DNA from 4 places in the Marinomonas sp. PE14-40 genome. Region 3 is predicted to be linked to each of the others. Evidence: predicted binding sites of a transcription regulator. Region 3 holds the regulator's gene; each other region holds the start of a gene.
What was found. Region 3 encodes sigma-54, which starts transcription at its own class of promoters, with help from an activator protein. Its sites were predicted from a motif close to TGGCACNNNNNTTGCTNT; they were not measured.
Positions count from the first base shown of each region.

Region 1: glnA (glutamate--ammonia ligase) is a predicted target of sigma-54. The motif match lies at 2,016-2,033, and genes of this name have one in related genera.
Region 2: Q0A08_RS17540 (isoamylase early set domain-containing protein) is a predicted target of sigma-54. The motif match lies at 2,012-2,029, and genes of this name have one in related genera.
Region 4: glnK (P-II family nitrogen regulator) is a predicted target of sigma-54. The motif match lies at 3,070-3,087, and genes of this name have one in related genera.

Region 1 is NZ_CP130700.1:3,213,313-3,221,022, reverse strand. Features, by position in the region: gene glnL (nitrogen regulation protein NR(II)) at 1-302, opposite strand, end outside; gene glnA (glutamate--ammonia ligase) at 513-1,919, opposite strand; gene thiI (tRNA uracil 4-sulfurtransferase ThiI) at 2,259-3,710, shown strand; gene Q0A08_RS14930 (methyl-accepting chemotaxis protein) at 3,931-5,493, shown strand; gene typA (translational GTPase TypA) at 5,628-7,439, shown strand; gene dtd (D-aminoacyl-tRNA deacylase) at 7,570-7,710, shown strand, end outside.
Region 2 is NZ_CP130700.1:3,787,591-3,795,300, reverse strand. Features, by position in the region: gene Q0A08_RS17555 (lysophospholipid acyltransferase family protein) at 1-462, shown strand, start outside; gene Q0A08_RS17550 (hypothetical protein) at 478-630, opposite strand; gene Q0A08_RS17545 (bile acid:sodium symporter family protein) at 893-1,777, shown strand; gene Q0A08_RS17540 (isoamylase early set domain-containing protein) at 2,075-2,380, shown strand; gene betB (betaine-aldehyde dehydrogenase) at 2,715-4,172, shown strand; gene betA (choline dehydrogenase) at 4,254-5,921, shown strand; gene Q0A08_RS17525 (acyl-CoA dehydrogenase) at 6,072-7,710, shown strand, end outside.
Region 3 is NZ_CP130700.1:1,821,146-1,828,855, forward strand. Features, by position in the region: gene lptA (lipopolysaccharide transport periplasmic protein LptA) at 1-267, shown strand, start outside; gene lptB (LPS export ABC transporter ATP-binding protein) at 267-992, shown strand; gene Q0A08_RS08320 (RNA polymerase factor sigma-54) at 1,068-2,540, shown strand; gene ptsN (PTS IIA-like nitrogen regulatory protein PtsN) at 2,554-3,003, shown strand; gene Q0A08_RS08330 (HPr family phosphocarrier protein) at 3,012-3,281, shown strand; gene mgtE (magnesium transporter) at 3,294-4,646, shown strand; gene yjgA (ribosome biogenesis factor YjgA) at 4,653-5,180, shown strand; gene Q0A08_RS08345 (carbon-nitrogen hydrolase family protein) at 5,266-6,090, opposite strand; gene Q0A08_RS08350 (YhdP family phospholipid transporter) at 6,092-7,710, opposite strand, start outside.
Region 4 is NZ_CP130700.1:3,096,061-3,103,770, forward strand. Features, by position in the region: gene Q0A08_RS14370 (methyl-accepting chemotaxis protein) at 1-59, opposite strand, end outside; gene Q0A08_RS14375 (GNAT family N-acetyltransferase) at 365-868, opposite strand; gene Q0A08_RS14380 (TlpA disulfide reductase family protein) at 1,300-1,857, shown strand; gene Q0A08_RS14385 (hypothetical protein) at 2,074-2,388, shown strand; gene Q0A08_RS14390 (accessory factor UbiK family protein) at 2,468-2,716, opposite strand; gene glnK (P-II family nitrogen regulator) at 3,150-3,488, shown strand; gene Q0A08_RS14400 (ammonium transporter) at 3,542-4,807, shown strand; gene urtA (urea ABC transporter substrate-binding protein) at 4,984-6,267, shown strand; gene urtB (urea ABC transporter permease subunit UrtB) at 6,406-7,710, shown strand, end outside.

The sequences.
Region 1 (7,710 bases), 1.4 Mb from region 3:
TCTGTGCTGCTAAGTACACCCATGACAGGTGTAACCGTGTAATCCAAGAATAGCTTTTTGCCATTAGGCATTTCTAATCTGGCTTCACGCTTGGTAAATGGGTAGCCAGTATTTGCTGCATTATGAAGGGCTGAAATACTGCTTTCATCTTCGAAGAAAACATTCTCAATACTCTGTCCATAGACACGGCGACGACTTACTGCCAAAAGCATTTCTGCTGCAGGGTTGAGATACTCGATAAGCAGTTCATTATCTAGCTTTACCACGGCGGTTGATAAATGATCAATCAGTAAACTATGCACGTTATTATCCTCTTACTTCCCTTTAACTCTGCAAGATACGAACCAAAACTAGAAAAGCGTAAAACGGGGTCGTATCAGTATAATGTGTCATTAATATAGATATTTTAGCGCACCATTATTGTGCGCGCGAGAGGTGTGCTCTTTTTTGGGGCATAAAAAAACCCAGCCTAAGCTGGGTTTTTATTAAGCTTAAAGCCGCAAGCTTTAGTCTTATAGGCTGTAGTACAATTCGAACTCAACTGGGTGAGTTGTCATAGATACTTGTAGCGCTTCTTCTGATTTAAGAGCGATGTAAGCATCGATCATGTCGTCAGAGAATACGCCACCTTGAGTCAAGAACTCACGATCGTTATCAAGTGCTTCAAGAGCTTGTTCTAGGCTAGAAGCAACAGTTGGGATTGCCAACGCTTCTTCTGCTGGAAGGTCATATAGATCTTTATCAGCAGCATCGCCAGGGTGGATCTTGTTCTTAATACCGTCGATACCAGCCATCAACATTGCAGAGAAAGCTAGGTAAGGGTTAGCGGTTGGATCAGGGAAACGCGCTTCAATACGCTTACCTTTAGGGCTAGCAACGTAAGGAATACGGATAGAAGCAGAACGGTTACGAGCTGAGTAAGCGAGCATAACTGGTGCTTCGAAGCCTGGAACAAGACGCTTGTAAGAGTTTGTTGAAGCGTTTGTGAAAGCGTTTAGTGCACGAGCGTGTTTGATGATACCGCCAATGTAGTAAAGCGCCATCTCAGAAAGACCTGCATACTGATCACCAGAGAACTGGTTCTCGCCGCCTTTCCAGAAAGATTGGTGTACGTGCATACCAGAACCATTATCGCCAACGATAGGTTTTGGCATGAATGTCGCTGTTTTACCGTAAGCGTGAGCAACATTGTGTACGCAGTACTTCATTACTTGTACTTCGTCAGCTTTCTTAACGAGAGTGTTGAATTTAACACCGATTTCGTTTTGACCCGCTGTCGCTACTTCGTGGTGATGTACTTCGATAACAAGACCCATAGACTCCATTGCGCCACACATAGCAGCACGTAGGTCGTGGTGAGAGTCTACTGGTGGTACTGGGAAGTAGCCGCCTTTAACGCGTGGGCGGTGGCCCATGTTACCGCCTTCGAAAGACTTGTTAGATGCCCAAGCAGCTTCTTCAGAGTTGATTTCAACCATAGAGCCTGACATGTCAGTTTTCCACTTAACATCGTCAAAGATGAAGAACTCTGGCTCAGGACCAAAGAAAGCTGTGTCGCCAAGACCAGTAGACTTTAGGAAGTCTTCTGCGCGGATTGCAACAGAGCGTGGGTCACGATCGTAACCTTGCATTGTAGAAGGTTCGATAATAGTACAACGAACAATGATAGTTGCTTCTTCTGTGAAAGGATCAACTAGGCAAGAATCATCTTCAGGCATCATGATCATGTCTGATTCGTTAATGCCTTTCCAACCAGAAATGGAAGAACCGTCAAACATTTGTCCATTTTCGAAGAACTCTTCGTCAACTGTAGATGCAGGGATAGAAACGTGATGTTCTTTACCTATAAAATCTGTAAAACGAAGGTCTACCCATTTAGCATCGTGTTCGGCAATCAATGCCAGAGTTTTGTTTGACATACTAGCTCTCCAGTAATTTAGTTTATTCCTAAGTGCGTGAGTAATTTTCACATAACTTTTGCTGTGCTTCACAATGAAGCGTTTCTTATTGGAAATAAAGCATTTTCTGTGCCACCTAACCTGAAAAATAATTAAAGTCTTATTTTACAAGGTGTTATGAAGCTATTTATTTATTTCTGTCGTAATGCGGAAAATAAGTATAGATCATATCTCTCTTTATGCTCTTTTTTAGTGCGCGTTTTATTTGTGGTGTCACTTATTGGTGCAAATAAATAGTTTTCTGCTTTTCCGACTTTTCTTTATAATGTGTTCACATTATTTATTCAGTCGTAAGCAGCCATGAAATTCATTGTTAAGTTCTTTTCAGAAATCACTATTAAAAGTCGCCCTGTCCGTAAAACCTTTGTGAAACAGCTCAGACAGAATATTCGTCAAGTGTTAACAGAGCATGACGAAAATGTTGTCGTAACAGGAAATTGGGACTTTATAGAGGTGCTATCTGAAAAAGATGAGCTGCGAGATGAGTTTACTCATCGATTAGCGAATATTGCGGGCATTGCACACTTCCAATATGTGCGTGAATTCGAATTCACGACGTTAGAAGCCATCGTTGATGAAGCCATCGTCTCATACGGAGATGTACTCGAAAATGCCGTGTTTGCAGTCCGTGTAAAGCGTGTGGGTCAACATGACTTTACCTCTGTTGATGCAGAGCGCCAAATTGGCGGTACCTTAAAAGCACGTTGTAATGCGTTAGCGGTAAGATTAAAGAATCCTGAAGTACTGGTGCCAATTGATATAAGAGACAATCGAGTTTGGATTATTGAGCAGCGTGTAAAAGGCCTAGGTGGTTATCCTATTGGTTCTCATGACCCTGTATTATCTTTGATTTCGGGTGGTTATGATTCTACCGTATCCACTTATATGACTATGAGTCGTGGCCTTAAAACCCATTTCTGCTTTTTTAACCTAGGTGGCGATGCTCACGAAATAGGTGTGAAACAAGTTTCTTGGTACCTGTGGGAAAAGTACGGTTCTAATATTGGGGTTAAGTTCGTCACTATTCCATTTGAAGATGTGGTGGGTGAAATACTAACTAAAGTTGATAACTCGCAGATGGGCGTTATTTTAAAACGCATGATGCTAAGAGCGGCGGGTAAGGTAATGGAAGATCTTGGTGCAAAGGCGCTGGTAACGGGCGAATGTGTTGCACAAGTATCGAGCCAAACCTTGGTGAATCTAAAAGTGATTGATGATGTAACAGATGAACTCGTTATTCGTCCACTTATTACAACGAATAAACAAGAAATTATTGATCAAGCGACCAAAATTGGTACCGCTGCTTTTGCGGCTAGTATTCCTGAGTATTGTGGTGTGATTTCGGTGAAGCCGACAACTCGCGCTAAGCTTCCTAAAATAGAGCATGAAGAAAGTAAGTTTGATTTTGCTGTTTTAGATGCCGCAGTTGAAAATGCTAAATCTGTTTCTATCCGTACTGTGATGGAAGATGTTGATAAACAATATCAAGGTGAAGTGCCAATTGTACGAGTGCCTGTTTCGGATGAGGTGATTATTGATATTCGCCATCCTGATGAAATTGAGAAGAAACCATTGAAAGTTAGTGGCCGACCAGTGATTGAAATTCCGTTTTTTGCGCTAGAAAATAAATGGTCAGAATTAGATAAAGAGACAACACATCTGCTTTATTGTGGTAAAGGTGTAATGAGTAAAATACATGCCGCCTCTTTACTCGGTAAAGGCCATGAAAAGATAGGCGTATATCTGCCTTAATTAAAGAAAAGTCGCAACTTTACACTTAAAAAGCCAAAACTTGATCTAAACATCTTGTTTTGGCTTTTTTTGTATTGCTCTAAAAAAGCTTGTTACGCAATATTACACAAAGGACAAAAAGTAACCAATAGCTCCCAAGTGAGTTTGATGTTAATCAAATAATGAGGCTTTTTAATGCCTTAATATTTTTCTTTCTGATCTATCTCATAAGGAAGGCAAAATGAGTTCTCATAATGAACAACAGCTTGCATCGGATGCAAATATACTTTCAACCACAGATCTAAAAAGCAAAATCCAATACGTGAATCCCGACTTTGAAAAAATCAGTGGCTATAGCATGGATGAGCTAGTGGGTGAGAAGCATAATATTATTCGCCATCCTGATATGCCTTCTGCTGCTTTCACAGATATGTGGCAACACCTTTTAGAACAAAAATCTTGGATGGGGGTGGTGAAGAACCGCTGTAAAAATGGTGATCATTATTGGGTTGATGCTTATGCTAGCCCTGTCATTAAAGATGGAGAGGTATTGGAATATCAATCTGTAAGGCGACGACCAAACGAAAAGGTTAAAGCCAGAGCTGAAACTGTCTATCAGGCGCTTAACCAAGGTAAAAAACCTAGTTTTGCTAAGTATCCTCGCTTTTCACTCTTCTCTAAAATACTGGCTTCAAACAGCCTTATCCTCTGTCTGTTATTCTTATTAGTGCAAAATCAAACATCAAGCTTTATCAGTCTGATGGAATTTATCTCATTGCTGGCTTTATCAAGTTTAGTGACTGTCTGGCTATTTAAACCTATTCAAACCTCTCTTAAAAAAGCAGCAAAAATTTCTGATTCAGATTTAGCCAAATACATTTATACCGGACGCGTAGATGAAGCAGGGCAGATAGAGTTAGCGCTAACCCGTTTAAAAGGTGAAACGGCCGCCGTTGTTGGCCGTATTAGCAACTTCTCTAAAATCATACGACGTAAGCAGCAAGATCTTCAGGATTGCATTGCCGATAACCAAATGGGTTTGATGAGTCTCTCTAGTGATTTTAACCATATTGAAAGTGCCATGAGTAATATGTCGGGTGCCATCAGTGATGTGGCCCATAACTCGACCCAAGCGGCTAATATTGCAGGGCAAGCAGCAATGGATATGCAGTCTAGTTTGGCTGCAGTGAATGAAAGTGAGCAAGTAGTTGGCGGTATGATAGCGAAAGTTAAAGATGCCACCAATATAATGGACGACCTAGAGTCGCAAAGTTCAGCCATCAGTTCTGTGGTCGAAGTGATTCGAGATGTAGCAGAGCAAACTAATCTGCTAGCTTTAAATGCTGCTATTGAAGCTGCCCGTGCGGGAGAGCGTGGCCGAGGTTTTGCTGTAGTCGCCGATGAAGTACGTGCTTTAGCCACTCGTACTCATGATTCAACCAATGAAATCGTGAAAGCGATAGACAGTTTACAGCTAAGTGCCGAAGCTGCTTCAAGACAAATGCGGGATACATTAGAGAGCGCTCATCAATGTGATACGCAAACACAAAATGCGGTTAATTCAATTGGTGCTGTGCAACAAGGTATAGAAGGTATCCATAGTCATGCGGATCAAATTGCACAAGTGATGGAAGAGCAAAATGCAGCCGCTAAAACGATTAATGGTTACATGTCTCAAGTGAGTCAAACCACCAATGAAATCGCTTCACGCAGTAAACAAGATTTGAACACTTGCAATGAAATGCAAACTTTAGCGCAAAAAATGGATGCCCTAGCAGGACAATTTTGGGTGAATCTGACCTAGATCATCTTGTTTTGTACGATGTTTTTTAGAAACAGAAGAATAAAGTGAGTTATTTGAGTGTTTTTTTAACAAATTGTTAGCAAGATCGCCTATAATGCGCGCAACTTTTTATCAGCTAGCCGAGAAACACTACTGTGATCGAGAATTTAAGAAACATCGCCATTATAGCCCACGTTGACCATGGTAAAACTACCTTGGTTGATAAACTTTTGAGCCAATCAGGTACCCTCGATCGCAAGGACGAAGGCGCTGAGCGTATCATGGACTCGAACGACCAAGAGAAAGAACGTGGTATTACCATTTTGGCTAAAAACACAGCCATCAAATGGAATGACTACCGCATCAACATCGTAGACACACCTGGACACGCCGACTTCGGTGGTGAAGTAGAACGTGTACTATCTATGGTTGACTGTGTATGTCTATTGGTTGATGCCGTTGATGGCCCTATGCCTCAAACTCGCTTCGTAACCTCTAAAGCATTCGAACAGGGCCTACGTCCAATCGTTGTTATCAACAAGATTGACCGTCCTGGTGCTCGTCCTGACTATGTGATGGATCAAGTGTTTGATCTTTTCGATAGCCTAGGCGCAACTGAAGAGCAATTAGACTTCCCTGTTATTTACGCATCAGCAATCAATGGTATTGCAGGTACTGATCCAGAAGAAATGGCTGAAGACATGACGCCACTTTATCAAATGATCGTAGATAGCGTACCAGCGCCTCAAGTAGATCCTGAAGGTGACTTCCAAATGCAGATTTCTGCACTGGATTATGACAGCTATGTTGGTGTAATCGGTGTAGGCCGTATCACACGTGGTAAGCTTTCTCCTAACCAACAAGTCGTTGTTAAATCTGCTGATGGTTCTGAGCGTAAAGGTAAAGTACTAAACGTGAAAGGCTACATGGGTCTTGACCGTATCGATACTGAACTCGCTACTGCGGGTGACATCGTATGTATTAATGGTATCGACAAGCTAAGTATCTCTGATACCTTGTGTGATCCAACAAATGTTGAAGCACTACCTGCGCTAAGCGTAGATGAGCCAACCGTTAGCATGAACTTCATCGTTAACGATTCTCCATTCGCTGGTAAAGAAGGTAAGTTCGTTACCACTCGTAACATCAAAGACCGTCTTGACCAAGAGCTTATCCATAACGTTGCATTGCGCGTTGAACAAGGTGATACACCGGATAAATTCATCGTTTCTGGTCGTGGTGAGCTTCACTTATCTGTATTGATCGAAACAATGCGTCGTGAAGGCTTCGAAATGGGTGTTTCTCGCCCAGAAGTTGTCACGAAAGAAATCGACGGCGTTTTGTCTGAACCATTCGAACAAGTGGTTATCGATGTTGAAGACCAGCACCAAGGTTCAATCATGGAAGAGCTAGGTTTGCGTAAAGCAGAACTAACTAACATGGAACCAGATGGTAAAGGCCGTACACGTCTTGAGTTCATGATGCCTTCTCGTGGTTTGATTGGTTTCCGTGGTTTGTTCCTAACACTTACTTCTGGTTCAGGTATCATGACCAGCGTATTTGACCATTACGGTCCAGTAAAAGTAGGTGAAGTTCAAAGCCGTAAGAACGGTGTACTAGTGAGCATGTTGTCAGGTAAAACTGCTGCTTACTCTCTATTCAACCTACAAAGCCGTGGTCGTATGTTCCTAGGTCATGCGGTTGAAGTATACGAAGGCCAAGTTATCGGTATTCACTCACGTGATAACGACCTAGCGGTTAACCCTGTTAAAGGTAAGCAGCTAACTAACGTACGTGCTTCTGGTACTGATGAAGCCCTAACACTTACTCCACCAATTCGTCACACACTTGAGCAAGCGCTTGAGTTCATCGAAGATGACGAACTAGTAGAAGTAACACCGGACAGCATCCGTGTACGTAAGAAACTATTGACTGAAAACGAACGTAAACGTGCGGGTCGTAAGTAAGTTAGGCACCCTTTAGTCTAGCGGCTAAGAGTGTTTCAAAAAGCGCCTTCGGGCGCTTTTTTTGTGGGCTTGATTTATTAATGGATAAATGAACAATCATCTCATTAGCGATAAAAAATTAAGGATTCAAATGAAACTACTTATACAAAGAGCAAAGCAAGCCAGTGTGACTGTGGCGGGTGAGGTGATTGGCGCCATAGATCATGGGCAAATGGTGTTGGTGGGTATCGAAAAAGCCGATACAGAAGCAGAGCTTCAACGTTTAGCGGAT
Region 2 (7,710 bases), 2.0 Mb from region 3:
CGTAGTTTAGATTACCTCTGGTATGGCATTGGCGCTTATTTAAACCAACACCCAAATATACGTTATTTGTTTGGCCCTGTGAGTTTAAGCAATCACTATCCGACTTTTGCCAAGGACCTGATCGTCAGTTTTTATCAACGCCATTTCATGGATAATGAAAAGCTTGCGCATTCATTTACGCCTTATCATATTAGTCATGAAAATAAGGCCGTAATAGATACGTTATTCAAAGGTGAATCCTACAAGGAAGATTTCACCACATTAAAAGAGCAGCTCAAGCATTTAAATGCCGTCGTTCCAACTCTGTATAAGCAATACAGTGAAATTTGCAAAGAAGGTGGTGTGAGGTTTTTAGATTTTGGGGTGGACGCTGAATTTGGCTATTGCATTGATGGTCTAGTGTTAGTCGATATCAATATGATCAAAGCCAGTAAAAATCAGAGGTACAGAGGCGAAAAATAAGCCTCTGTTGTGCTGTTAGGTTGGCCCGATATCTTCTGTCGGGCTTTTTTCTTGGGCTAGCTCATCTTGCTCAACCTTTTTGATCACGCGCTTGTAGACCACATAAACAGCCAACTTAATAACGATTAAAACAGCAACAACTGTATAAGCAATACTTTCAGGATCCATGACCATCTCCTCTAAACAGATGCCTTAAACATAAGATAAATTTATCTTTGAAACATTGATCTATAACAGAAAAAGCTAATATAAGATTAACACTGACTGAATCGGGTTAAAATAACTTCAAATCGCTTGACGCAAATTACCAAATCATTACGTACTGTCGAGTTATTCGATTTTAACATAATTGCTATTATCAGAGCTTATTGGGAAGCTGGATTATTAATGTTTAAGCTGGTGAAAAAAATAACAATTAAAGTGAGACAAAATGAAAGCGGATTTACTTATTCAAGTCGTGCTGCCAGCAGCCCTATTTATCATAATGCTAGGTATGGGTCTGACACTAAAGCCTATTGATTTCAAGCTGGTTGTCGCAAAACCCAAGGCCGTATTATTAGGCGCGTTAGCACAAATGCTAATGCTCCCCATACTGGCCTATCTCATTATTCTAAGCCTCAATATCCAAGGCCCTTTAGCATTAGGCTTGATGATTCTGGCTCTATGTCCTGGCGGCACTACCTCAAACTTATATACTTATCTCGCCAAAGGGGATGTGGCCTTATCCGTTACACTCACTTCTGTGGTTAGTCTGATTGCACCTTTTAGCGTGCCCTTCGTGCTACTTATTTTTATGGACTTATTGTTAGGCAGTGGCGAAGAAGTCAGCCTACCTGTGCTTAAAACGGTTATTCAACTGCTTGTGATTACAGTATTACCCATTTGTTTAGGCATGCTAATTTATCGTGCTAAACCCAAGTTTGCGATAGCCGCTGAAAAGTTTGTCAAAATATTCTCAGTCGCCTTTTTACTATTAATTGTGGCGGGAATTGTCGCGAAAAACATTAACCATATGGGCACTTACTTCGCACAAATGGGGCTTGCAACCTTACTACTTAATGTTATCTGCATGCTATTGGGCTTTACCTTGGCAAGACTGGCAAAACTCAACTTCGCACAGCAAAAGTCCATTGCCATAGAGGTTGGTTTTCAAAATGGTACCTTAGCCATAGTTATCGCTCTCACCTTGTTAGAGAACACGGAAATGGCCATCGCTGCTACCTGTTACTCATTACTCATGTTTGTCACAGGTGCTGTCTTCACCTTTGTTCTTGGCCGTTTCAACGGGTCTGAAACACCCAAACTAGCCAGTTAATAATCCTTTGCATTGGCTAGCTCAAGAGGATGGTAAGTATTCCACTTGTCGTCCTCATTGCCTTATTTGTGGGCAATCAAACCAAAGCTCAGTCTTTTTGCCCCAGTTTTTGCAATTTCTTTTAAACAAGAAAAATGCTCAGCGCTGCTTTTCTATTATCAATTCCCCACTATCATAATATTGTCCCTAATCTGTCACATTGACTAGATACCATCGATAAGGATTGCCTTTATCTGGCGCGAGAATTGCAGTAAAAAATCTAGGTATTTCTTGTTTTGTCACGACATGGAGTTAAGCATGATTGAAAAAAAATATTTAAAAAGTAAGCCTGTTTGCAAAGTAAAGTTCGCCCTGAGTAAAGAGCAGGTAGCCGATGCGAAAAGCATAACGCTAGTGGGTGAGTTTAATAATTGGGATGAGGCTGCCACACCAATGCGCAAACAAAAGTCAGGCGTCTTTGCCTCCACCATAGATTTAGCCGTTGATCAGACTTACCAATTTCGTTACCTGATAGATGGTAATATCTGGCTTAATGATGACAAGGCAGACGGTTATGTGGCCAGCCAAGTCAGCCATGAATCCAACTGCGTTGTTAATGTCTAACGCACAAATTGGCTGTCTTAAAATCAAACCCAGAGCGTTTGCCTCTTAGCTGCCTAAGAAGACATAAATAAAGACCACCTTTTGACATATCAATAGGTGGTTTTTTTGTGCCATTAAAAGGTTAATCTGAATGACAAAATTACGACCTAAGCTTAGCTATTAACACCAAGATTTAAACTGGAATTTCTTGCAGGACTTACCTAAAGCCAAAAACCGTGTACAATGTTTTTATTAAATGAGCGTTTAACAAAAGATATTTTTCTTAAAAATAGTCTAACGTAAAACGTATCTAACCTATTTTTGTCGACTCGCAAGCTTTCGTCAGGAGATTTTTATGACAACTCAGCAACAGTATATTCACGGTCAGTATCAAGCCTCTACTAGTGGCGAAACCTTCGATACGATCAACCCAGCCACTGGCGAAGTTATCGCAAGTGTCGAACTTGCTTTAGCTGCGGAGCTTGAAGCGGCTGTTGAATCAGCAAAAGCGGGCCAAAAAGTTTGGGCGGCGATGAGCGCAGTAGAACGTGGCCGTATCCTAAAGCGTGCTGCTGAACTGTTACGCGAGAATAACGAAGAGTTGGCTAAGCTAGAAGTGCTAGACACAGGCAAGCCAATGCAAGAAGCAAACTGTGTTGATATTTTAAGTGGTGCAGATGTTATCGAATATTACGCAGGCCTTTGCGACAAGATCCAAGGTGAATACCAAGACCTAGGCGACGGCAACTTTTTCTACACCCGCCGTGAAGCACTAGGTGTATGTGCCGGCATTGGTGCTTGGAACTACCCGATTCAAATCGCTTGTTGGAAATCAGGCCCAGCTCTTGCTGCAGGTAATGCGATGATTTTCAAACCATCTGAAGAAACGCCTTTAACCGCTCTTAAGCTCGCAGAAATCTATACCCAAGCAGGCTTGCCTGATGGCGTATTTAACGTGCTTCAAGGGGATGCTAGAACAGGGCAACTTATTACAGCTCATCCAGGCATTTCGAAAGTGTCTTTCACAGGTGAATGTGGCACAGGTAAAAAAGTCATGACCTCTGCAGCACAAACATTGAAGCAGGTCACCATGGAATTAGGTGGCAAATCACCTATGATTATCTTCCCTGATACCGCGGTAGATGTGGCTGTTTCTGGTGCAATGTTGGCAAACTTCTACACCCAAGGTGAAGTCTGTACTAATGGTACCCGTGTCTTTGTTCACGAAGATATGATGGAAGCGTTCAAAGCTGAGCTAAAAGAACGTACAGAAAAAATGATCATTGGCGACCCTCAAGACCTTGATACTCAGGTAGGCGCTTTGATTTCTAAAGATCACATGCACAAGGTGCTAGGTTTTATTGATGCCGCTAAAGATGCTGGCGCAACCCTGCTTTGTGGTGGCCATCAAGTCACAGAGAATGGCCTTGATAAAGGTGCTTTTGTTGCACCTACCGTATTTGTTGATTGCACAGATGACATGCCACAAGTTAAAGACGAGATCTTTGGCCCTGTCATGTCTGTTTTATCTTTTAAAGACGAAGACGAAGTCATCGCCCGTGCCAACGATACTAAATATGGTTTGGCTGCTGGTGTCTTTACCAAAGACTTTAGCCGTGCTCACCGTGTTATTGCGCAACTAGAAGCAGGTATCTGCTGGATCAATAACTGGGGCGCGTCACCTGCAGAAATGCCAGTGGGTGGTTATAAAGAGTCAGGGATTGGCCGTGAAAATGGCGTAGAAACACTGCACCATTACACTCAGGTTAAGAGTGTGTATGTCACATTAGAAGACATTGAGTCTCCTTACTAAGTAGCACATCCACTCTCTTTTCGAGTCCCAAAAGAATTATTATGCATTCATTCAACAGGATGAATGCAAGTAGGTTAAAGCATGGCAAACGAAACATTTGATTACATCATAGTCGGTGCAGGTTCAGCAGGTTGCGTCTTAGCAGACAGGTTAACCGCATCAGGCGAGCATAAGGTACTGCTACTAGAAGCAGGCGGTTCTGATAAAAGTATTTTTATCCAGATGCCGACCGCACTTTCTTATCCTATGAATACAGAAAAATATGCATGGCAGTTCCATACGGATAAAGAACCCGATGTTGATAACCGCGAAATGCACTGCCCTCGCGGCAAGGTATTAGGTGGTGGTTCATCTATCAATGGCATGGTGTATGTTCGTGGTCATGCGTGTGATTTTGACGAGTGGCAAGAACAGGGTGCACAAGGCTGGGATTACCAGAGCTGTTTACCTTACTTTAAACGTGCTGAAACTTGGGTGAAAGGAGCTGACACTTATCGTGGTGGCAATGGCCCTGTTGGAACCAACAATGGTAACAACATGAGCATGAATCCTCTCTATCAAGCCTTTATCAATGCTGGTGTTGATGCGGGTTATGGCAGTACCGATGATTACAATGGCTACCGTCAAGAAGGCTTCGGCCCTATGCATATGACGGTAAAAGACGGTGTTCGTGCATCCACTTCGAATGCGTATTTAAGAACTGCAATGAAGCGTAGTAACCTAACACTACGCACAGGTGTACTGACCCATAAAGTGATCTTTGATGGGGATACAGCAACAGGCATTCAATTCGAGAAAAATGGCAAGGTCGAAGTCGCGAACGCAAGTAAAGAAGTCATCTTGAGCGCAGGCTCTATTGGCTCTCCACAACTATTACAACTGTCTGGCATTGGTCCAAAAGATGTTTTAGAAAAAGCGGGTGTACCGCTTTTCAAAGAGCTACCTGGTGTGGGTGAAAACCTGCAAGATCACCTTGAAGTTTACTTCCAATATGAGTGTAAGCAGCCTGTTTCTCTTAACTCTAAGTTAGGTTTAATCAGCAAAGGCATGATAGGTACTCGCTGGATTCTATTTAAAGATGGTTTGGGTTCTACCAACCACTTTGAATCTTGCGCCTTTATCCGTTCTCGTGCGGGTCTTAAATGGCCAAATATTCAATATCACTTCTTACCTGCTGCTATGCGTTACGATGGTCAAGCTGCGTTTGATGGCCATGGTTTCCAAGTACATGTGGGGCCAAACAAGCCAGAGAGTCGCGGTAAGGTTTGGATTGAAAATGCCGACCCTAAAGCCAAACCTCGCATTGTGTTTAACTATTTAAGCACAGAGCAAGACAGACAAGACTGGCGCGATACTATCCGTCTTAGCCGTGAAATCCTTCAGCAGGATTCTCTAACCGAGTTTCGTGGTGAAGAAATTCAGCCAGGCATGGCAGTTGAGTCTGATGAGCAAATTGATGCTTGGGTTAGACAGAATGTCGAAAGTGCTTATCACCCATCTTGTACCTGTAAAATGGGGGCTGACTCAGACCCAATGGCAGTGCTCAATGCCAATTGTGAAGTACGCGGTGTGAACTCACTAAGAGTGGTAGATTCTTCAATCTTCCCTACCATCACGAATGGTAACCTTAACGGCCCTTCTATCATGGTGGCTGAAAAAGCAGCTGACATGATCCTAGGCAAAGCACCTCTTCCAAGTGAAAATGTGCCTGTCTGGATCCATGATGATTGGCAGAATAGCCAAAGGTAAACCGCTAGTTTGTGTAAAGAAGGCCGATTATTCGGCCTTTTTTTATGCTTGCTACTAGTCAGAAACCTTAAGATAGTCATATGATGACAGGTAATAGTTAAATATAACAAAATAACAAAAACACATTTACCCTATTCAAAAGGAAGCGCTATGTCTGACGTTAAATTAATCGATGATCGTGATATTGAATTTTTACTCTACGAATTTCTGGATACCCAAGCATTACTGGAACGACCTAGATATCAAGAACACTCACGAGAAATCTTTAACACCACATTAGACACAGCAAAAACCATAGCGCAAAAATACTTTGCTAATCACAACAGCAAAGGCGATGAGAACGAACCTAGCTTTGATGGAGAGAAAGTCCACCTGATTCCTGAGACGCAAGCCGCTTGGGATGCTTATGCTGAAGCAGGCTTTTTAGGTGCCGCTTATGATTTTGAAGAAGGTGGCTCGCAAATGCCAGAGATTATTCTGCGCGCGGCCATGGGCTATATTACGGCTGCCAACCCTTCTACTACCGTATATCCGTTTTTAACCCTTGGTGCTGCTAACCTAGTACGTAGCTTTGCTAGTGACGAGCACAAAACCACCTACTTGCCGCCTATGATGGATGGCCGTTTTGCAGGCACTATGGCGCTTACAGAGCCCGGCCAAGGTTCAGCCCTTGCGGATATTACCACCAGCGCAAAACCACAAGCGGATGGCACTTATCGCATCTTTGGTCAGAAGATGTTTATTACGGGTGGCGATCAATCTCTCACAGATAACATCATACATATGGTTCTTGCCAGAGTTGAAGGTGCGCCAGCGGGCACAAAAGGCATTTCCATGTTTATCTGCCCAAAAGTACTTCTCAATGAGGATGGCAGTTTAGGCGAGCGTAACGATGTAGCGCTAGCAGGCTTACTGCATAAAATGGGCTACAAGAATGCCACTTCTACCGTGCTTAATTTTGGTGAAAAAGACGGTGCTGTCGGCTATCTAGTCGGTGAAGAAAATAAAGGCCTGAGCTATATGTTCCAGCTGATGAACGAGGCTCGTATTAGCGTGGGGTCAGGTGCGAGTTTATTAGGTTACCAAGGTTATAACTACTCCCTTGAATATGCTCGTAACCGACCTCAAGGCCGCCCACCAACAGACAGAGACCCTAGCAGTAAGCAAGTGAATATTGTCGAGCATGCGGATGTGCGTCGTATGTTACTGGCCCAAAAAGCCTATTCAGAAGGCTCTCTCGCATTGTGTTTATATGCTTCCTCTTTGTTTGAAGACAGCCAAACAGGGGCAACAGAAGAAGACAGAAAAGCCGCGTTTACTCTATTGGATCTCATCACACCTATCGTAAAAAGCTTCCCTTCTAAATACGGTTTAAAAGCCAATGAACTGGCGATACAAATTTTAGGTGGCTCAGGCTATATCCGTGAATACCCAGTGGAACAGTATTATAGAGATAATCGCCTTAATGCTATTCACGAAGGTACTGACGGCATCCATGGGTTAGACCTATTGGCCCGTAAAGTACCCATGAAAGACATGGCGGGCTATCAAGCCATGTCGAAAGAAATGAAGAAAATACTCAAAACCATTAAGCAAGATGTCAACCTGCAAGAAGGCCGTATCCGCGAGTTTGCAGACGCACTCAAAGCCGCACTGAAAACCTTAGACAATACCACCATGATGTTGATGATGACCCTAGGCAAAGGGAAAATCGATCTAGGCCTTGCCAATGCGAATCTATACCTAGACATGTTTGGTCGCGTATTAGTAAGCTGGGTATGGCTTAAAC
Region 3 (7,710 bases):
GACGATCAAGCTGCAAATTTTAGCCAACAAGTTGACGCTGCTGGCAATATGATCATTAGCCGTGGCACAAAAATATTCTATGACAGTAGCTCCTCTATTCTAGAAGTAGAGGGAGAAGGCTTTATTAAACGTGGTGAGGATGAAATCGCCGCAGACTTCATTCGCTATGACATGACTACAGGCACATTTGAAGCGAAGAAAAACAAAAGCGGTCGTGTTTCTATGACACTACAACCACAATCCAACACTCCACCTAAGGCTAATTAATGGCGATTTTAGAAGCTAAGAATTTAGCTAAAAGCTATAAAAAACGTCAGGTTGTTATTGATGTATCTATTGCGGTTGAATCTGGCCAAGCGGTTGGCCTATTAGGCCCAAACGGAGCAGGTAAAACAACTTGCTTCTATATGATAGTTGGCATGGTTGCTAATGATAAAGGTGATATATTTATTGATGGCGAACCTGTCACCCATCTGGCGATGCATGCAAGAGCACAAAAAGGCATTGGCTACCTCCCTCAGGAAGCATCTATCTTTCGCAAGATGTCTGTTGAAAACAATATAGCGGCCATTTTAGAGACTCGCAAAAGCCTTTCTAAGCAAGAACGTGAAGAAAAGCTTGAACAACTACTTAACGAATTCCATATCACCCACATTCGTAAAAATTTAGGCATGGCTCTCTCTGGGGGCGAAAGACGACGTGTTGAAATTGCACGCGCCCTTGCTATGAACCCTAAATTCATCTTGCTTGACGAACCCTTTGCAGGTGTTGACCCAATCTCTGTTGGAGACATCAAACAAATCATTAAACATCTACAGCAAAGTGGCATTGGCGTTCTTATCACAGACCACAATGTGCGGGAAACATTAGATATTTGCGACAAAGCCTACATAGTCGGAAACGGGCATATTATTGCCTCAGGCAATGCCGAAGAAGTCATTTCGAATGAACAGGTGAAAAAAGTTTACCTTGGTGACAACTTCCGACTCTAGATCTTTCTCTTTTACTAAAAAAGGGAGTAATATGCATAACTCGTTCCAAATCATTCTTACAGAAAGTGTTTCACTATGAAGCAATCTTTACAGTTAAAAATTGGTCAACAACTGACCATGACCCCTCAATTGCAGCAAGCTATACGTTTACTGCAATTATCTACATTGGACTTACAACAAGAAATTCATGAGTTCTTAGAATCTAACCCATTATTAGAGATGGATGACGATGATTTTAATGACACAAATGTAGAAGAAAGCACTGACAAAAAAGATAATGAAGCTAGCGCAAATAGTCAGAACAATGATGAAGCGCGAGTAGAGTCCGAATGGACAGAAAGCATCCCTGAAGAACTATCCATCGACAGCTCTTGGGATGACACCTATCAGAACTCAGCTGCCGCATCAGAAGGCCAAAGCTATGACAATGACTTTGATTTCGAAAGCCGAAACGCCCCTTCTGAAAGCATTCAAGACCACCTCATATGGCAACTCAATTTAACCCCTTTCTCTGAACGTGACATAGAAATTGCTTATTCTATTATTGAATGCGTTCAACCAGATGGCTATTTAAGCATTACCATTAATGATATTTGGCAAGGCTTAACCCCACAACTTGAAGAGCTAGAAGAAGACGAAGTATTAGCTGTACAACATAGACTACAGTGCTTTGACCCTGTTGGCGTTTGCTCTGCCGATTTAAGAGAGTGCTTGCTAGTACAGTTGCAAGCTTACAAAGATCACCCTCTCTACAAGAGCACGCACAACTTAATAAACCAACATCTAGCATTACTGGGTAGCCGAGACTTCACTCAACTATCAAGAAAGACCAAACTTAAAGAAGAAGCCCTAAAAGAGGTTATTGCGCTAATACAGCAATTAAACCCAAGACCGGGCTCTCTCATAGATCAAGATGATACCGATTATGTTATCCCTGATGTGAATGTCAGAAAGCGAAATGATATTTGGCAAGTAGAACTCAACAACGACGCTCTACCTCCTGTCAGAATCAATAAGACCTACTCTTCACTTGCTAATAGCTCAAAGAAAACTGAAGAAGTAAATTACATTAAAAACTCACTGCAAGAAGCTAAGTGGTTTTTGAAAAGCATTCAAAGTCGTAACGAAACCCTACTCAAAGTTGCTAGCTGTATTGTTGAAAAGCAAATTGATTTTTTTGAGTTAGGTGAAGAAGCAATGAAACCGATGGTACTGCATGATGTTGCTGAAGAAGTTGGCATGCATGAATCCACCATTTCACGCGTTACTACCCAGAAGTATATGCATACCCCAAGAGGTATCTTTGAATTGAAATACTTCTTCTCAAGTCATGTAAGCACTGACTCTGGAGGAGAATGTTCTTCAACAGCAATCCGAGCCATGATCAAAAAACTCATTACAGATGAACCCGCCAAAAAACCCTTAAGCGACAACAAGCTTGCAACGGCATTGGCAGATCAAGGCATACAAGTGGCAAGGAGAACCGTTGCTAAATACCGTGAAGCAATGAACATCCCCCCTTCAAATGAACGAAAAAGACTAATATAAAGCGGAATTGAAAGTGTCATTAACTAACATTTTAAAACCAGAGCTAGTAATAGCAAACCTTGCAACAACAAGTAAGAAAAGAACACTTGAGAATATTGCTAATCTGGTAGCCGATAGACTTCATTGCGATAAAGAAGCTGTTTTTGATGCTTTGCTTGCTCGTGAGAAGCTAGGAAGCACTGGTGTAGGACAAGGCATCGCAGTACCTCACTGTCGCCTAGAAGAAGCAAACCATACCGCCATGGTTGTTATCTCCCTAGAAAAAGCGATTGATTTTGACGCTATAGATCGTAAGAAAGTCGATCTAATATTTGCTTTAATTGTGCCGCCACAAGAATGCGATCACCACCTTACGACATTAGGTCAAATCGCAGAGTTTGCTCAGTCTCCTGAAAAACTTGAGTCTTTAAGACAAGCAAATTCAAACCAGGCACTTTACGATACATTCAAATCATTGTTATAGGGATCAACATGTTAGAGCAAGAGATCACAATCATTAACAAACTAGGTTTACATGCTAGAGCCGCAGGCAAACTAGTAGAAACCACATCACGATTTTCTTGTGATATTACGATAGACAAAGAAGGACGCAATGTTGATGGTAAAAGCATTATGGCAATGATGATGCTCGCTGCATCCAAAGGCACTAACATCATCATTAAAACTAATGGTGAAGATGAAGCCGCTGCGCTTGACGCCATTACCACCCTTATCAACAATCGTTTTGACGAAGAAGAATAAAGCCTATAGAAAATGGTTGAACAGGATACGCAACAACACTTGCAAACGGTCACCGACTCACTTGAGTCAGGTGGCACAATGCAAATTAAGTACTTACTTAATGGCGCCTTACCTGCGCAAGACGTCGCTCGCCTCCTAGAATCCTCACCCCCGAAAGAAAGACGTCTTTTATGGGACCTCATTGAACAAAAGAATGAAGGCGAGATACTCCAGTATCTAAGCGAAGATATCAGCGTCCAATTTTTAAAGGAAATGGATACTGAGCAGCTGGTCGCAGTGACTGAGCAGTTAGAAAGTGATGATTTAGCAGACATACTTCAAAACCTACCTGAGACAGTCGTTGCTGAAGTACTAGCATCAATGACAGCTCAGGACAGATCAAGAGTCGAATCCCTATTAAGCTACCCAGAAGACTCTGCTGGCGGCTTAATGAATACCGATACCATTACTGTTAGACCAAATATTACAATAGATATCGCATTTCGTTTCTTAAGACGACACGCAAGCCTACCCGACATGACTGACAGCCTATTAGTCGTCAGTCGCTCTGATAGGTTTTTAGGTACACTCCCTCTTACTAAACTTCTCGTTGCAGACCCAGATGCGAGCGTACGAGAAATCATGGAAACAGAAACAACTGTCATCGAAGCTGACGCACCAGCAAGTGAAGTCGCTCAACTGTTTGAGAAGATGGATCTAGTATCAGCACCTGTCATTGATGAAGCATCAGGTAAACTGCTAGGTCGTATTACAATCGATGATGTGGTCGACGTCATTCGAGATGAGGCAGAGCACTCGATGTTAAGCATGGCCGGCCTTGATGACGATGAAGATACTTTTGCTCCCATTATGCAAACCTCTAAGCGCCGTGCCGTTTGGTTAGGCATCAATTTGATTACTGCTTTTATTGCGTCTTATGTTATTGGGCTTTTTCAAAACACCATAGATCAAGTTGTAGCCCTCGCCATTCTTATGCCTATTGTTGCAAGTATGGGCGGTATAGCAGGCTCTCAAGTACTAACATTAGTCATAAGGGGGATAGCACTAGGCCACATTGGCGCCGCTAACACACGGTGGCTTTTAAACCGAGAAATTGTCGTCGGCTTTTTAAATGGTATTTTATGGGCAATCGTTGTTGGCGCTTTAACCGCATATTGGTTTGACAACATTGAGATTGCCTATATCATAGCGGGCGCATTAATCATAAATTTACTGTTTGCCGCACTAGTCGGCACACTCCTCCCTATTACATTAAAGCGTTTGGGCATAGACCCTGCACTTGCGGGTAACGTAATACTCACTACAGTCACTGACGTAGTCGGTTTTTTATCCTTTTTAGGGCTAGCAACTATCTTTCTTATTTAGGCTCACATGACAGATTTTGAACAATTAGAAGACGACGAAAACTTTATCAGCAAAACCCAAATAAAGCGTGAAATGGAAGCCTTACAAGCTTTGGGCAAAAAACTGTTAGGTTTAAGCAAAGCACAACAGAAAAAAGTTGAGATGTCTGACACATTAAGAGACGCTCTCGCTGAAGCTGATCGCATCAAAAAACATGAAGCTATGCGCCGTCATATGCAATATATCGGACGTATTATGCGAACAGAGGATCACGAGAAGATTGCCGCTCGCATCGAGTTATTTGATACAACGTCAGCCGCTCACAATAAAATGTTTCATCAACTTGAAAACTTACGTGATGCCTTGATTGGTGAGAACAGCCAAAGTGTTCTCCAAGAATATTTAAATGAAAACCCAGACATTGATATTCAACACTTCAGACAACTCATTAGACAAGCTCAAAAAGAAGTAAGCCAAAGCGGCAAAACAACAAACCGTAAAAAGCTATTTAAGCTATTAAGGGAAATTCAAGATAAAAAACTTGGATTAGCCTAATTCCTACCAGGGATTTAGCTATTAATAGAAATAAAAAAGCGCTTAAAAAAGCGCTTTTTATTTCATAATCAACACTTAATAGCATCTAATTAAAACGCCTATGACTATGAACTGGCATAGTGCCACGACTCTCATTTATTTTTGTTAAATCTATCTCTATCAGCAGCACATCAGGTTCGTGCTCCAATTGCCCAACACAGTCACCCCAAGGAGAATAGCAAGTTGAATTCCCATAGGTATGACGTGTACTAGAGTGATGTCCACACTGATTCACTCCAAGAACATAAAATTGATTCTCTATCGCACGACACTTTAGCAAAGTGTGCCAATGGGCCTCACCTGTGCGATAGGTAAAAGCAGCAGGTACGACAACCAAATCAGCGCCGCAATCAGCAAGCTTTCGATACATTTCAGGAAACCTAACATCATAACAAATCGACAGACCAAGCTTCACACCGTCAATATCAACAACAATGGGGTCTAGCTGTCCAGGCTCGATTACTTTTGACTCCATATACTGACCATTTTGATCAGATACCATGACATCAAAAAGGTGTATCTTGTCGTACCTAGCCTTCAATTCACCATCTACACCAAATACCAAACAAGACTGACGCACTCTCCCACCGTCGACTAGGCTACCATCAGGGCGATTTAAACTTGGGTGCGAACCAACAACCAAGTGTATTTTATGGTGCTTTGCCAACCGTGAAAGTTCAGCCAATATAAATTCTTGTTCAGATGATTCAGCTAAAGGACGCATTTTATTACCTGCAAACATGAGAGCATTCTCAGGTAATACAACCAATTTGGCACCCTGCTTGGCAGCACTCTTAGTCATCTCTCGAATATCAGTTAAATTAGCTTGCCAATCATCCTTACTAGTAAGCTGAATTGCTGCGATCTTCATGTTATTTATCCCTGTTTTTGGGCCGAACTTTAGGTGTATGTACCACTGGCGTAATAATAGGATCCGCAAAAGGCCCTTTTATCAAATATTCAACACTGGTCACTTTTGATAACTTATCACCAAAAATTTTATCCGTTATATATAGAATACCCGCAACCTGAGGCATACCAAGTAAAAAGCCAGCAATAGGTAAAGCATTACCTAAAGGAAAATAGGCAATCATTCTTTCATCTAGCGTCTCTGTTACTAGGTCTGCATTACCTTGCAACTCAATTTCAACTGTTGGCGACACAATACTCAAAGGCTTACTTGTATTTAACTGACCATTTTGAATAACCAGTGACGTTGACATTTTATCATAGGTTAGCCCATCCGAACTGACATCAGAAAAGTCTAAGGTCAATCTGCGCGCTAACGCATGCAAGTTGAAAATCCCTAAAGCTTTCAAGAAACTAGGCAACTCATTCACCTTTTCCAAAACACCATTTTTCGATAAAAATTCAATGCGCCCCGTCAAGGTATCTCTTTGAATATCAAATGGTGTACCCAACCAACTCAAACTGACATTGATTTTATATTCCTTAGAAGTCAGCAATGTTTGATTAGAAAATTTTCTCGTCAACTCATCAATATCCCCACCATCAACATTAAGCAGAAATTCGACATTAGAATGCTCATCATCCTGCCAAAACAGGCTACCAACAAAATCCCCTTCAGTTAGCTCGGTAGAAAATGGATCAATTCTGATTTTTTTACCCAAGTTTGTAATCATTAACTGCCAATCACCATATGGCTGATTATTAACAACTAATTCATTTATATTCAGTGACATGGTAGGAATTTGCTGAGCCTTAATGACAGCAGAATCGGCAACCTTCGCAGCATCAACTTCAATACCTTGCTTATCGTCTTTAGCTGGACTATTCCAGCTAAGATAGGAAAAGTTCACAACAGGCCCCTGCAGATCCTTTGTTAGCTGCAAACTCATTTCTTCAGAATTAAGGTAAATATCGCTTGGACGCTTACTAATGTCATATTGAACTTTAACATTGTGCAACAAGTTATCTTCGTTAAGTCTGACTTGATCAACTATCAGATTTACAAAAGAAAGCCACTCTGGCACAAACAGACGTAAATTTTGCGGCGAAGATGTATTCGTATCATCTGGTTCATTTAAAAATTTCCGCCATGCAGCAAGCTCAACATGAGGTAGTTGCCCCTTAAGAGATAGACCCGAGCTCACCTCAAAATCACTCTCATTAGCATTATTAATCAGCACTTGACCGCCATAAAAGCCAGATTCAGAGAAACGTAACTTAGAGCGGTAATTACCATCATATAAGATAGACACGTCAGCATAATCAGATAACACATCAATCGAAAGCGCTAAGGGCTTTTGAGTATTTGTCGTTTTAGCGAAAGGAACAGGGAGAGATAAACTCGCCCCCTTTAAATTAGTCTCAGCATTAACATTTATTAAAGCAGGTAAGTCTGGGTTGATAGTAAAATCAGCCGTAAAATCAACTTCCCCCTGCACTGCCTTCGTCAACATTTTAGGTAGTTTCTGCCAGGCCATAACCTCTTCAAGGTCTAAATCACCTTTAATATCCGCCCTAACCA
Region 4 (7,710 bases), 1.3 Mb from region 3:
GCTGAAATAAGCCTATCTTGCTCAGAAAAGCGATATTCTTGGGTGGGTTGAACTGTCATCTATCTACCTGCAATTAAAATAATATCCATGATCAATTTCCGCGCTATCAATATTTAACTAAATAGTTGATTTGTTTGATTGTAATAGCGACAAAAGCCACTAAACCCACGACAAAGCGCTATTAAACTTATTGATATAACACAAAGAAATCGTCTTTATTTTTATAACTGGCGATTATATATGATGGAATATTAGCCACATAATTCACAAAATCTATAATGAATGTCATACAGGTTTATCAAAATGATTTAGTTAAACAAGGAAACTGACTTAAATGCCTTTAGAGGTAAATGGGAAGGTTAAGTTAAATCTCGTTTGAGTCATTGAGCTGAATTTTATGGCGCATTCTATAGGCATGTAATACATCAAAACCTGCGCCTTCATAAAATCCCAAATTTTCTTTTAATTTTGAGATTCGAGGAGCTGAAAAATCAATACAAGACCAACCTTTTTGATGGCCATATTGTTTTACTTCTTCCATCAACTTGGCCCCAATTCCGGTGGACCTGACAACTGGAGAAACATAGAACTCTTGGATCATGCCAACTTGTCCTCCTCCATTGAGAGAGTAGGATTCACTTAGGGTAGCAACAGCTGAAAGAGCCCCATCAACAAAGCCTAAAATAGCAAAATATTGGCCTGCTTTTATCATTTCGTAACAACGATTTGAAGTACCTTCTATATTGATATCAATACGCTTTGTTTTAGTGAGATCACTTAATTCAATCGTTAACAGAATCACTAAGAGACTAATATTTTCTGCATCTTCGACCGTGGCTGGCCTGAAGTTAATCTTCCTATGATCCATAGTAAGTAATCCTAACAGGTGAACTAATGCGGATATAAAAACCTAAATAACAGGTAATTATCTGAGTTATAAAAAGTCTGACAAAGGCAAGGACGCTAATCAATAGTTTCGTAAATTTCTTGTCTCGCCACTACATTTTTTTACAGTTCCATGATCTCGATCGACGCAGATAGAAAGGTTAGTATCCTAAAAACGACTTTGGTTATAAAACTTTTAAATCAATAAGCTTTTTTAATACTCTTTTCCTAGGTTAGTTCAGTTTTTAAAATTCAACAGATTAATTTAAAACAGAACCCCATTTAGTCAATAAAATATATATCAGTCTTCGGGCACTAATTTTATAATTCTTGATCATAGTTAAATAAGTGTCATGCAGATGACAGAGGCGATTTAAAACCTCTAGTAAATTAACCAACCTCAAATGAGTATTTATGATTTTAATCACTAAGATGCGTGCCCGTTTTACGCAATTATCTTCATCTTCTTTGCTGCTTCTCATGCTCATTCAAGCTAACCCTACACAAGCAGATGTTTTTGCAGCAGCAGACGCCCCAATGACACCTAAAGCTGAGGTATCTTTACCTTTAGTGACCGACGCAAAACTGACTGAAACAAGCATGCGTTTAACTGACTATAAAGGTAAGACCTTACTGGTCGATTTCTGGGCATCTTGGTGTGGGCCTTGTCGTGCGTCTTTTCCTTGGATGAACGAAATGCAGGCAAAATATCAGGATAAAGGTTTTGAAGTCGTCGCGATTAATCTAGATTTACGCCCTGAGTTAGCACTTGAGTTCTTGACGAAAATCCCCGCGAACTTCCCCGTTTTGCTTGATGAAAATGCCCAATTACCTGATGCCTTTAACGTAATAGGTATGCCCACCAGCTATTTAATTGACAAAGAAGGTCGCTTAAGAGCCCAGCACGTCGGTTTCCAAGAAGCGAGGGTGGCAGAGTATGAAGCGGCGATACAAATGCTGTTAGCTGAATAACTCCCTATAAAACAAGAACAAGCCGTTTAAACCAATTTTACGGCTTAAGTCTGGCGACTAAAAATACCGATATGCTTTATTTATATCGGTATTTTTTTGGCTAAGACAGGCTTTTTTGCTTGTTTTTTAACCAAAATAGACTATTAATCGACATTCTTTGGTTGTTTTTTAGTCAATTAGGTTCGATACTTAAAGGGTGTATCCTGAGGTTGCGTTATGGAAATTAACTCTTCATCAAGCTCTATGAATCAATATTTCTCGCCTAGACAGCAGTCGAACGAGAAGGTTGCTTATGGTATTGGCCAAGCAAATCGTGACGAAGTGTCTTTGTCAGATAAAGCTAAGTTCATGCAGATGCGTGAGCAAAATAAGCAGGATGACATTAGTTTGTTAGATGGCAAAGAGAGTGACAGCGAGCCTTCTGACGAGGCGATCCGAGTAACAAGTACAATCGGAAGAAATGCGGCAGCCGGTAATTACACTCGAGCTGAAGCCATGGAAATTTACCGTTCAATTCAGAACCTGCTTTAATCTCCCCAAGCTATATACAATATTTTTAAAAAGTGATCTTGAGACCTCTAAGATCACTTTTTTTATCGATCTTAATCTATTACTTTTCTTGCAGCTGTTGTTCTAACTTTTGCATTCTTTCTTCTAGCTCAATCACGCGCTCTCTATATTTAGCCAACATTGCCGCTTGGATTTCGAAATCTTCACGGGAAACAAGATCCATCTTATCTAAGGTTGATTTCGCAAGTTGCTGTACTTGAGCTTGAATTTCTTTGCTCGGTAATTTGCTAAGTTGTGCAGCAGTTTCCCCTAGGGTATTTCCTACTTGCTTAATAAAATCATCAATCACGATCTTCTCCTTCATACCTTTAATTGTTCAAGCTGGTTATACACAAGCGTTTTTTTCTTGTGCTAAGTATATGTGCATAAGTTTACCACTTATTCCCAAGTTAACGTCACTTTATCCTCTTATTAAACACTGCCCAATAAGTGTGCATATCTCAATATTCTGATGCTTTTCATAAAGTTACCCCTATTTTTAAAGCATTTTTAAAATACTAAATAACTCTTAGCACCAGATTAGCGCAGCGCTTTTTTTAAACGCCCCTATAACACTCAAGAACCCCAATAAAGTTTTGATAATTTTCTACAACCAAAAGCAAAAACTTCGTAATAGATTGAAAAGTAACAAGTTTTTCAACATGGCACACATGTTGAATATAGACCATTAACATTTTCAGTCATCAAATCGAATTTTAAATAATAAAAAGGAGCGTGACGCTATGAAGCTTATCACCGCCATCATTAAACCATTTAAGTTAGACGATGTTCGTGAAGCCTTGTCAGATATTGGGGTACAAGGTATCACGGTAACTGAGGTAAAAGGTTTCGGACGTCAAAAGGGCCACACTGAATTGTACCGAGGTGCAGAGTATGTTGTGGACTTCCTACCTAAGGTAAAAATCGAACTCGCGATTTCAGACGACATCGTCGATCAAGTTGTTGAATCCATCACCAATGCAGCTAATACAGGCAAGATTGGTGACGGCAAAATCTTCATTGTCAATCTAGAACAAGCTGTCCGTATTCGTACTGGCGAAACTGGCGAAGAAGCGGTTTAAACCGCCGCGCATAATCTTTAGCAGTCTTATATTAGCCTTTAGGGGGGCAAAACATGCAAGATCAAATATTTCATTTACAATATGCCATGGACACTTTTTACTTTTTAGTCTGTGGTGCACTCGTTATGTGGATGGCAGCAGGCTTTGCCATGTTAGAAGCAGGCCTAGTCCGCTCAAAAAACACCACAGAAATTCTTACTAAAAACGTCGCGTTATTTGCTATCTCTTGCATCATGTACCTCGTTTGCGGTTACGCAATCATGTACGGCGGCGACATATTCTTATCAGGTATTCAAAATGTAGATGTAGATGCCACACTCGGTGACTTCTCAGGCCGTGAAGATGGCTTTGAAGGCGGCTCTATCTACTCAGGCGCTTCTGACTTCTTCTTCCAAGTCGTATTCGTTGCAACAGCTATGTCGATTGTCTCTGGTGCTGTGGCTGAACGTATGAAGCTTTGGGCATTCCTAGCTTTCGCTGTTGTTATGACAGGTGTTATCTACCCTATGGAAGGTAACTGGACTTGGGGTGGCGGTTCTGTATTCGGCCTTTATAGCCTTGGCGACATCGGCTTCACTGACTTTGCAGGCTCAGGCATTGTACACATGGCAGGTGCTGCAGCAGCATTAGCGGGTGTATTGGTACTAGGCGCTCGTAAAGGTAAGTATGGTCCTAAAGGTGAAGTACGAGCGATTCCTGGTGCGAACCTACCGCTTGCAACACTAGGTACATTCATCCTATGGATGGGTTGGTTCGGCTTTAACGGTGGTTCTGTACTTAAGCTTGGCGATATTGCGAGTGCAAACTCTGTTGCCATGGTTTTCCTTAATACCAACACAGCGGCTGCTGGTGGCGCTGTTGCAGCCATGTTACTAGCACGTATTTTATTCGGCAAAGCGGATTTAACCATGCTGTTAAACGGTGCATTAGCAGGCCTAGTTGCTATCACAGCCGGTCCTGATACTCCTACAGCACTCGGTGCAACCTTGATTGGTGCAGTCGGTGGTTTGATTGTTGTTGTCTCTATTCTGACACTAGATAAGCTGAAAATTGATGATCCAGTTGGTGCTATCTCAGTTCATGGTGTAGCAGGTCTTTGGGGTCTTCTAGCAGTGCCTCTAACAAACGACGGCGTTACCTTTGGTGCTCAGCTAATTGGTGCAGCCACTATCTTCACTTGGGTATTTGGTACTAGCCTAGTAGTTTGGTTCGTCATCAAAGCGGTTATCGGTGTCCGTGTCACAGAGGAAGAAGAATACGAAGGTGTTGATCTATCTGAATGTGGTATGGAAGCTTACCCAGAGTTCACAAAGAACTAATCGCTTCTCAAGTTAAGTCTCAACATGTGTTTAGAGTGACCTTGCCTCATTAGGGTCACTCTTCACAAAAGCACAAAAGTTAAAGCCCAGCTTTCATGGGTGGGCTTTAACCTCTCTTCTATTAGCTTTAAAACGTAGTTTTTCTTTTCCTTTTAATTACTTAGGACGTATTACTCATGCAAGTTAAAAACCTAATCACAAGTTTAACCTTAGTTGCTTCTAGTGTTTTTTCGATCAATGCATTAGCAAGCGATACCATCAAGGTCGGCGTACTTCACTCCTTATCTGGCACCATGGCTATCAGTGAAACCACACTGAAAGACACAGTGCTCATGATGGTAGAAGAGCAAAATAAAAAAGGCGGTTTATTGGGTAAGAAGCTTGAAGCTGTGGTGGTAGATCCGGCTTCAAATTGGCCTTTATTCGCGGAGAAAGCACGCGAGCTTCTCACAGAAGCTGAAGTGGATGTCATCTTTGGTGGCTGGACATCCGTTTCTCGAAAATCCGTATTACCTGTTATCGAAGAGCTAAATGGTCTGATGTTTTACCCGGTTCAATACGAAGGGGAAGAGTCCTCTAAAAATGTATTTTACACAGGCGCATCACCGAACCAGCAAGCTATTCCAGCCGTTAACTACTTGAAAGATGAATTGGAAGTTGAGCGTTGGGTATTAGCTGGTACCGATTACGTTTACCCAAGAACCACGAACAAAATACTAGAAGCTTATTTGACTAGCCTTGGGGTTGCCAAAGAAGACATCATGATCAACTACACGCCATTTGGTCACTCTGATTGGCAGTCGATCGTGTCTGATATTAAGAAGTTTGGTAGCCAAGGTAAGAAAACCGCGGTTGTCTCTACTATCAATGGCGATGCCAACCTCCCTTTCTATAAAGAACTAGGTAATCAGGGCCTTAACTCAGAAGACATTCCAGTAGTGGCATTCTCAGTGGGTGAGGAAGAGCTTTCTGGCTTGGATACCACACCATTAGTAGGACACCTAGCCGCTTGGAACTACTTCCAAAGTGTCGAGACAGATTCTAACGATGAGTTTATCGAGCTTTGGCGTGCCTTCACTAAGAACCCAGAACGTGTCACCAACGACCCAATGGAAGCCACTTATATTGGCTTTAACATGTGGGCGAATGCCGTGAAAGAAGCGGGTACAACAGATGTGAATGCGGTTGAACAAGCCATGATAGGCCAAGAAGCAAGTAACCTAACTGGGGGGACTGCGCTAATGAACAAAAACCATCATTTGAGCAAACCAGTATTAATTGGTGAAATCCAAGATGATGGTCAATTTGAGGTTGTGTGGGAAACAGACAGTACCGTTGCAGGGGACGCATGGTCTGACTTTTTACCCGGTTCAAAAGATCTAATTTCCGACTGGACAGCCCCACTTAAGTGCGGCAATTACAATGTCCAAACTAAAACCTGCTCAGGTAAGACACTATAAATTTACCAACAGGCATGAGCAGTCATGATGCTGGCTAACGCCTAATTCATGCTTTTTAAGCCACAAGCCCTTAAACCACCATCTGCGGTGGGCTTGTGGCCTTTTTTACTCTCTTCACTTTTTCAAAGGAGTGATTTTTTGAAGCAGTTCCAGAACCTCATTTACGGTTTAATAACCTGTTTTAGTTTTGCTTTTTTTTCAGTTTATGCCGTCGCCAATGATAGCCAATCTGCTAAAGCGACATCAGACACTGAATTACTTGTCGCGTTAACCCAAGTAAAACTAAAACAAATGAACCCGCTGTTAGACCAAATTAAAAGCAGCCAAGCCCAAACCGCTCTCCCTATATTTAAAACCCTTTTAGAAGGACGCTTGTATTATGTTAGGTCAGATAAACACCTGATCCAAATGCAAAAGATAGGGAAAGAAAAACACTATTTTGAATTAGACAGTGCCACCGCTCTACCTCACTTAACCAAGAAACTGGTCAAAAAAATCAAACTCAATAATGGCGTACGTCGTTACTTGAGAAGCGCTATTGCCGAACTTGAGCTAAGCCATACTGATGCAAAAATAAGAGCCACAGCACTACAGAGTTTACTAAGAAATTTAGATACAAACTTACAAGAAACAATCGAAAAAAGACGAACGCTAGAAACAGATGAGAAGGTAATCGACTTATTAGATGTCGCTCTTAACCTCTATCAATTAAAGCAGACTGAATCAGCCGCCCTGCAAATTAAAGCCATAGAGCAACTCGCCTCTCGCCTTGAAATTCCGGTTAAAAACCAATTAACAAAAACCGCTGAGACAAGCCCAGATCCTGCCGTCAAACAAGCAGCGTTTGATGCCTTAAAAGAAATAGAACATAGCACTAATCGTTATGAACTAGTGAATCAGCTGTTCTTTGGTTTAAGCCTAGGTTCAGTGCTTTTACTCGCCTCTATCGGACTTGCGATTACTTTTGGCGTTATGGGTGTGATTAATATGGCCCATGGAGAAATGATCATGCTTGGCGCTTACACCACCTATGTGGTGCAGTTACTCATACCAAACCATATCGATTATTCACTTTGGGTCGCTATTCCCGCCGCCTTTATGGTTTCAGGGTTAATGGGAGTCATTATTGAAAGAGGTGTCATACGTCACTTACACGGTCGACCTCTTGAAACCCTACTAGCAACCTTTGGTATCAGCCTTATTTTGCAACAGCTAGTACGCTCGGTATTTAGTCCACTTAACCGTCAAGTCTTTAGTCCAAGTTGGATGACAGGGTCATTAGAGATTAATCCGGTTTTATCTCTCACTCTTAACCGTTTATACATACTCGCGTTTGCCCTAATTGTCTTCTTTGCCCTACTCACCCTCTTACGTAAAACCTCCTTAGGCTTGAACGTAAGAGCAGTGTCTCAAAACCGCAATATGGCAAAAGCCATGGGGGTA